Linked DNA regions of Kitasatospora fiedleri. Each later gene encodes a partner of the first gene's protein in a complex. Links are inferred from orthologs where the notes say so. Each region holds a gene or a part of one and is shown on either strand. Other genes may lie near its edges. The genes, in order: uvrA and mfd.

Region 1 (3,707 bases):
CCTGCTCCCGGTACACCTTCCCGCCGCCGACCGGGACGTCCGCGGCCGCGCCGAGGTCGACCGGGACGGCGGAGGCGCCCTTGCCGTCGCCCTCGGTGGCGGACGCGCCCTTGCCGTCGTCCTGGGCGGCGGAAGAGCACCCGGCCGCGGTGGCCCCGGCGAGCGCGACGGCCGCGCAGCACAGGACGGTACGGCGGGAGGCGGTGGGCTCGGGCATCGGGACTCCTCGGTGCGGGGAAGGGTCGGTGCGGGGAAGGGCGCCGAGCAACGTAGCACGCGCGCGGCGGACCGCCCGGGGAGCGACCTGCGCTCCCCGGGCGGTCCTCGCTCGCCCCCGGTGCTACTTCCTGCGCCGCTTGGCGGCGGGCGCCGCGTCCGAGACGCCCGGCAGGATGTCGCGCAGGAACTTGCCGGTGTGGCTGGCGGTGGAGGCCGCGACCTCCTCCGGGGTGCCCTCGATGACCACGCTGCCGCCGCCGGAGCCGCCCTCGGGGCCCATGTCGACCAGCCAGTCGGCGGTCTTGATGACGTCGAGGTTGTGCTCGATGACGATGACGGTGTTGCCCTTCTCGACCAGCCCCTCCAGGACCTTGATCAGCTTGCTGATGTCCTCGAAGTGCAGGCCGGTGGTGGGCTCGTCCAGGACGTAGACCGTCCGCCCGGTGGAGCGCTTCTGGAGCTCGGCGGAGAGCTTGACCCGCTGGGCCTCGCCGCCGGAGAGGGTGGTGGCGGGCTGGCCGAGCCGGACGTAGCCGAGGCCGACCTCCTTGAGCGTCCTGAGGTGGCGGGCGATCGCGGGGACGGCCTCGAAGAAGTCGAGCCCCTCCTCGATCGGCATGTTCAGCACCTCGGCGATGGACTTGCCCTTGTAGTGGACCTCCAGCGTCTCCCGGTTGTAGCGGTCGCCGTGGCAGACCTCGCAGGGGACGTAGACGTCCGGCAGGAAGTTCATCTCGATCTTGATGGTGCCGTCGCCGGAGCAGTTCTCGCAGCGGCCGCCCTTGACGTTGAACGAGAACCGGCCGGGCAGGTAGCCGCGGACCTTGGCCTCCTGGGTCTCCGCGAACAGCTTGCGCACGTGGTCGAAGACGCCGGTGTAGGTGGCCGGGTTGGAGCGCGGGGTCCGGCCGATCGGCGACTGGTCGACGTGCACCACCTTGTCGACCAGGTCGGTGCCGGTGATCCGGGTGTGCCGGCCGGGGACGCTGCGGGCGCCGTTCAGCTCGCGGGCCAGGTGCGCGTACAGGATGTCGTTGACCAGCGTGGACTTGCCGGAGCCGGAGACGCCGGTGACGGCGGTGAAGGTGCCCAGCGGGAAGGCGACCGTGACGTCCTTGAGGTTGTGCTCGCGGGCGCCGTGCACCACCAGCTGGCGCTTCTTGTCGCGCGGGCGGCGGGTCGCCGGGATCGGGATGGCGCGCTTGCCCGACAGGTACTGGCCGGTCAGCGACTCGTCGTTGGCCAGCAGCTCCTCCAGCGAGCCGGAGTGCACCACCTTGCCGCCGTGCTCGCCGGCGCCGGGGCCGATGTCGACGATCCAGTCGGCGGTCTTGATGGTGTCCTCGTCGTGCTCGACGACGATCAGCGTGTTGCCGATGTCGCGCAGCCGGACCAGGGTCTCGATCAGCCGGTGGTTGTCGCGCTGGTGCAGGCCGATGGACGGCTCGTCCAGCACGTACAGCACGCCGACCAGGCCGGAGCCGATCTGGGTGGCCAGCCGGATGCGCTGGGCCTCGCCGCCGGAGAGGGTGCCGGCGGCGCGGTTGAGCGAGAGGTAGTCGAGGCCGACGTCCACCAGGAAGCGCAGCCGCTCCAGCACCTCCTTGAGCACCCGCTCGGCGATCTGCTTGTCCCGGCGGTCCAGCCGCAGCGCACCCAGGAAGTCCGCGCAGTCGCTGATCGACATCGCGGAGACCTCGGCGATGGACTTCTCCATCACCGTGACGGCCAGCACCACCGGCTTGAGCCGGGTGCCCTTGCAGGTCGGGCAGGGCACCTCGCGCATGTAGCCCTCGAAGCGCTCGCGCCCGGCGTCGCTCTCCGACTCGGAGTGCCGGCGCGTCACGAACGGGACGACACCCTCGAAGGCGGTGGTGTAGGAGCGCTCGCGGCCGTAGCGGTTGCGGTAGCGGACCTCGACCTGGGTCTTGTGGCCGTACAGCAGCGCCTTGCGGGCCCGGACCGGCAGCCCGGCCCACGGGATGTCGGTGCGGAAGCCGAGCTCGCCGGCCAGCGCGTTGACCAGCCGCTGGAAGTACTCCTTGGTGGCGCCCTGCGACCAGGGGTGGATGGCGCCCTCGTCGAGCGACTTCTCCTCGTCGGGGACGAGCAGCTCCGGGTCGACCTCCATCCGGTTGCCCAGGCCCGAGCAGTCCGGGCAGGCGCCGAACGGGGAGTTGAAGGAGAAGGAGCGCGGCTCCAGCTCCTCGAAGGAGACGTCGTCGTACGGGCAGTAGAGGTGCTCCGAGAACATCTTCTCGCGCTCGGGGTCGTCCTCCGCCAGGTCGACGAAGTCGAGCACCACCATGCCGCCGGCCAGCTTGAGCGCGGTCTCCACCGAGTCGGTGAGCCGGCGCTTGGCGCCCGCCTTCACGGTGAGGCGGTCGATGACCACCTCGACGGTGTGCTTCTCCTGCTTCTTGAGCACCGGCGGCTCGGTCAGCTGGACGGTCTGCCCGTCCACCCGGGCCCGGGCGTAGCCCTTGGACTGGAGATCGGCGAAGAGGTCGACGAACTCGCCCTTGCGCTCCCGGACCACCGGGCTGAGCACCTGGAACCGGGTGCCCTCGGGCAGCTCCAGCACCTTGTCGACGATGGCCTGCGGCGACTGCCGGGCGATCGGGCGCCCGCAGTGCGGGCAGTGCGGCTTGCCGATCCGGGCGAACAGCAGGCGCAGGTAGTCGTACACCTCGGTGATGGTGCCGACGGTGGAACGGGGGTTGCGGCTGGTGGACTTCTGGTCGATCGAGACGGCCGGGGAGAGGCCCTCGATGAAGTCCACGTCCGGCTTGTCCATCTGCCCGAGGAACTGCCGGGCGTACGAGGACAGCGACTCGACGTAGCGCCGCTGGCCCTCGGCGAAGATCGTGTCGAAGGCGAGGGAGGACTTGCCGGACCCGGAGAGGCCCGTGAAGACGATGAGGGAGTCCCTGGGCAGGTCGAGCGAGACGTTCTTGAGGTTGTGCTCACGTGCACCACGGACGACGAGGCGGTCTGCCACTGCTACTGGCGCCTTTCTCCGGGTCGAAGGGAGGAGGGAGATGTGCTTCTTCGTGCTTCTTCCAGGATGCGCCCGCCAGCGTACTGGCTCATTCGTTCGAATCTGAGCCGGTCGGCCGGGGCCACCCGGACGGGTGAACGGCACCCGCGCTCGACGGTAGCGTCAACGACTGACAACCGGCCCGGGCAACGCCCCGGTGCCCGCACCGCACCGCCTCGACCCGTTTTCCCGACCGTCGAAAGGCCATGCCCGATGAGCGACGCCACCACCGCGGCCACCACCGCCGCGGCCGCCGCAGCCGAGCGGCTGCGGGCCACCGCGGAGAGCACCGACCTGCTGCTGCACACCCTCGCCGAGCTGGAGCCCGCGGCGGTGTTCGAACCCTCCGCGCTGTCCGGCTGGACCCGCGGGCACCTGCTGACCCACCTCGCCCGCAACGCGGACTCCCTGGTCAACCTGCTCACCGGCGCCCGCACCGGGCGGCAGG
Region 2 (4,422 bases), 950 kb from region 1 along the record:
CAGGACGCCGAGACCCGCGGCGCCGCCCGGGAGCGGGCGCCGCGGTCCTCGGCGTGAGTGGCACGGGCGCCCCCACCCAGGGCCGCCCGGCCTTCGCACTCCCGACCCCCATCGAGGTGCGATCGCGCTTCCACAGCCATCCCCCACGGTTGGATGCGGCCTGCGCTGACATCCATGGTGCGCGGTGACCATGGACGCACAGTGACAGCAGTGTGTCGGCCGCATGATCTCTGGACGAGCCGGACCGGATACCGGTGAGTCGCCCCGCCGCCGCCGTCGGGACGCCGCGCCGCGTGCGCGGCGGCGGCGCGGCGTAGGCTGGACACCCCCCGGGCGCACCGCGTTCCGGGCCTGTCGCGCTGCCCGGCCGTCTCCTGTGCCGGGCCACTCCCCGTCGTGGAGAAACTGACGTATGAGCCTGTCCGGACTGCTGGATGTCGTCGTACGGGACGCCGCCCTCGCCGAGGCGATCGAGGCGGCGGCCACGGGGCACAGGCAGCACCTCGACCTGGTCGGGCCGCCCGCCGCCCGGCCGTTCGCGATCGCGGCGCTGGCCCGGTCGCTGGCCGCCCGCGCCGGCGGGAGCGGCCGGCCGGTGCTGGCCGTGACCGCCACCGGCCGGGAGGCCGAGGACCTCGCGGCCTCGCTGCGCTCGCTGCTGCCGCCCGACGCGGTCGCCGACTTCCCGGCCTGGGAGACGCTGCCGCACGAGCGGCTCTCCCCGCGCTCGGACACCGTCGGCCGCCGCCTCGCCGTGCTGCGCCGGATCGTCCACCCGCGCGCCGACGACCCGGCGGCCGGGCCGGTGCAGGTGGTGGTGGCGCCGGTGCGCAGCGTGCTCCAGCCGCAGGTCAAGGGGCTGGCCGAGCTGGAGCCGGTGGCGCTGCGGCGCGGCGAGCAGCACGACCTGGACGAGGTGGCCCGCGGGCTGGCGGCCGCCGCCTACGCCCGGGTCGAACTGGTCGAGAAGCGCGGCGAGTTCGCGGTGCGCGGCGGCATCCTGGACGTCTTCCCACCGACCGAGGAGCACCCGCTGCGGGTGGAGTTCTGGGGCGACGACGTCGAGGAGATCCGCTACTTCAAGGTCGCCGACCAGCGGTCCCTGGAGGTCGCCGAGCACGGCCTGTGGGCGCCGCCCTGCCGGGAGCTGCTGCTGACCGACCAGGTGCGCGCGCGGGCCGCCGACCTGGCCGCCGCCCACCCCGAGCTGGGCGAGATCCTGGACAAGATCGCGCAGGGCATCGCGGTCGAGGGCATGGAGTCGCTGGCCCCGGTGCTGGTGGACGACATGGAGCTGCTGCTGGACGTGCTGCCGGCCGGCTCGATCGCCGTGGTCTGCGACCCGGAGCGGGTCCGCACCCGGGCCGCCGACCTGGTCGCCACCAGCCAGGAGTTCCTGGCCGCGTCCTGGGTGGCCGCCGCGGCGGGCGCCGACCGCCCGATCGACCTGGAGGCGATCGACGTCTCGGCCGCCTCGCTCCGGTCGCTGGCGGACGTCCGCGAGCACGCCGCCGGGATCGGCCTGCCGTGGTGGTCGGTCAGCCCGTTCGCGACCAGTGACTCCACGGTCTCCGACATGCTCGAATTCGATGCGGACACCCTCACCCTGGGCATGCACGCCGTCGAGGCGTACCGCGGCGACACCGCGCGGGCGATCGCCGACGCCAAGGACCGCCTCGCCGACGACTGGCGGGTGGTGATGGTCACCGAGGGCCACGGCCCGGCCTCCCGGCTGGCCGAGGTGCTCGGCAACGAGGGCATCGCGGCCCGCCTGGTCGCCGACCTCGCCGAGGCCCCGACCCGGGACGTGGTGTACGTCTCCTGCGGCTCGATCGAGCACGGCTTCGTCGACGAGGAGCTGAAGCTCACCGTCATCACCGAGACCGACCTCTCCGGCCAGCGGTCCTCCACCAAGGACATGCGCCGGATGCCGTCCCGCCGCCGCAACGCGATCGACCCGCTGGCGCTGGCGGCCGGCGACTACGTGGTGCACGAGCAGCACGGCGTCGGCCGGTACGTGGAGATGGTGCAGCGCACCGTCCAGGGCGCGACCCGCGAGTACCTGGTGCTGGAGTACGCGCCCGCCAAGCGCGGTCACCCCGGCGACCGGCTGTTCGTGCCGACCGACCAGCTCGACCAGGTCACCAAGTACGTCGGCGGCGAGGCCCCGACGCTGCACCGCCTGGGCGGCGCGGACTGGGCGAAGACCAAGCAGCGGGCCAAGAAGGCGGTCAAGGAGATCGCCGCCGACCTGATCAAGCTGTACTCGGCCCGGATGGCGGCCCCCGGCCACGCCTTCGGCCCGGACACGCCCTGGCAGCGCGAACTGGAGGACGCCTTCCCGTACGCGGAGACGCCCGACCAGCTGACCACCATCGGCGAGGTCAAGGCCGACATGGAGAAGTCCGTCCCGATGGACCGGCTGATCTGCGGCGACGTCGGCTACGGCAAGACCGAGATCGCGGTGCGCGCCGCCTTCAAGGCCGTCCAGGACGGCAAGCAGGTCGCCGTGCTGGTGCCGACCACGCTGCTGGTGCAGCAGCACTTCTCGACCTTCGCGGAGCGGTACGCCAACTTCCCGGTCACCGTGAAGGCGCTGTCCCGGTTCCAGACCGACACCGAGGCGAAGGCCGTGCTGGAGGGCCTGTTCGAGGGCTCGGTGGACGTGGTGATCGGCACCCACCGGCTGTTCTCCTCGGAGACCAGGTTCAAGGACCTGGGCCTGGTCATCGTCGACGAGGAGCAGCGCTTCGGCGTCGAGCACAAGGAGCAGCTGAAGAAGCTGCGGGCCAACGTCGACGTGCTGACCATGTCCGCCACCCCGATCCCGCGCACCCTGGAGATGGCGGTCACCGGCATCCGCGAGATGTCCACCATCACCACCCCGCCGGAGGAGCGGCACCCGGTGCTGACCTTCGTCGGCCCGTACGACGAGAAGCAGATCGCCGCCGCGATCCGGCGCGAACTCCTGCGCGAGGGCCAGGTGTTCTACATCCACAACCGGGTCGAGTCGATCGACAAGGCGGCCGCCCGGCTGAAGGACCTGGTGCCGGAGGCCCGGGTGGCCACCGCGCACGGACAGATGGGGGAGAACCAGCTGGAGAAGGTCGTCGTCGACTTCTGGGAGAAGGAGTTCGACGTCCTGGTCTCCACCACCATCGTGGAGTCCGGCATCGACATCTCCAACGCCAACACCCTGATCGTGGAGCGCGGCGACACCTTCGGCCTCTCCCAGCTGCACCAGCTGCGCGGCCGGGTCGGCCGCGGCCGCGAGCGCGGCTACGCCTACATGCTGTACCCGCCGGAGAAGCCGCTCACCGAGACCGCGCACGAGCGCCTCGCCACCATCGCCCAGCACACCGAGATGGGCGCGGGCATGTACGTCGCGATGAAGGACCTGGAGATCCGCGGCGCGGGCAACCTGCTCGGCGGCGAGCAGTCCGGGCACATCGCGGGCGTCGGCTTCGACCTCTACATGCGGATGGTCGGCGAGGCGGTGGCCGAGTTCCGCGACGCGCTGGAGGCGGGCGGCGGCGAGCCGGAGGAGGAGCCGCTGGAGGTGAAGATCGAACTCCCGGTGGACGCGCACGTCCCGCACGACTACGCGCCGGGGGAGCGGCTGCGCCTCCAGGCGTACCGCTCGATCGCGGCGGTCAACTCGGAGGACGACATCGCGCAGGTCCGCGAGGAGCTGACCGACCGCTACGGCAAGCTGCCCGAACCGGTGGAGAACCTGCTGCTGGTGGCCGGACTGCGGCTGTTCGCCCGGCGCTGCGGCATCGGCGACATCACCCTCCAGGGCACCTTCGTCCGCTTCGGCCCGGTCGACCTGCGGGAGTCCCAGCAACTGCGGCTCAACCGGCTCTACCCGCGCACCCAGATCAAGTCCGCCGCCCGGCAACTGCTGGTGCCGCGCCCCGGCAGCGGCGGCCGGATCGGCGGCAAGCCGCTGGTCGGGCGGGAACTGCTCTCCTGGTGCGCCGAGTTCCTGAGCACCATGTTCGAGGACCTCAAGCGCTGACGCGGCGATCGCGCAGCGCCCGCGGGGGCGCCGGAGGACGGCCGGACGGCGTCCCCCGGCGCCCCCGGCCCGTACCGGGCGCGAGCGAGCGCCGCGCCCGGCGGGTGCGGGGGTCTGGCCCCCGGGGGCGGGGCTCAATATTCTTCGTCCCAGCCACGTACGCAGAGCACCACCGGACCGCGCTCCACCGCCCAGGAGGCCCCAGTGATCCGCACCAGCTCCCCCCGCCGACTGCGGGCCGCCCTCGGCGTCGCGGTCGCCGCCGCCGCGCTCACCGCCTGCGGCGGGGCACCGGCGCACCAGGGGGCCGCCGCCGTGGTCGGCGGCGACCGGATCAGCATCGCCCAGGTCGAGGCCCGGGTCGCCGCCGTCCGGGACGGCGCCGCGCAGGACGGGGCCGC

The links.
Region 2: the proteins of uvrA (region 1) and mfd are in contact, whole or in part, in a crystal structure (PDB 4DFC), measured with the Escherichia coli proteins. The link is inferred for Kitasatospora fiedleri from one-to-one orthologs.

The regions. Positions count from the first base shown.
Region 1 is NZ_OX419519.1:5,603,234-5,606,940, reverse strand. What follows is about bases 141-3,546. They hold uvrA (excinuclease ABC subunit UvrA), read right to left. Parts: upstream 3,221-3,546; coding sequence 341-3,220; downstream 141-340. Other genes in these bases: QMQ26_RS25510 (maleylpyruvate isomerase family mycothiol-dependent enzyme), read left to right, coding at 3,473-3,546; QMQ26_RS25520 (Rieske (2Fe-2S) protein), read right to left, coding at 141-217. Also shown: more of QMQ26_RS25520, read right to left, coding at 1-140; more of QMQ26_RS25510, read left to right, coding at 3,547-3,707. UniProt on the Escherichia coli protein: The UvrABC repair system catalyzes the recognition and processing of DNA lesions. UvrA is an ATPase and a DNA-binding protein. A damage recognition complex composed of 2 UvrA and 2 UvrB subunits scans DNA for abnormalities.
Region 2 is NZ_OX419519.1:4,648,999-4,653,420, forward strand. Bases 101-4,221 are described here. They hold mfd (transcription-repair coupling factor), read left to right. Parts: upstream 101-412; coding sequence 413-4,021; downstream 4,022-4,221. In the rest of the region: QMQ26_RS21515 (SurA N-terminal domain-containing protein), read left to right, coding at 4,226-4,422. UniProt on the Escherichia coli protein: Couples transcription and DNA repair by recognizing RNA polymerase (RNAP) stalled at DNA lesions. Mediates ATP-dependent release of RNAP and its truncated transcript from the DNA, and recruitment of nucleotide excision repair machinery to the damaged site.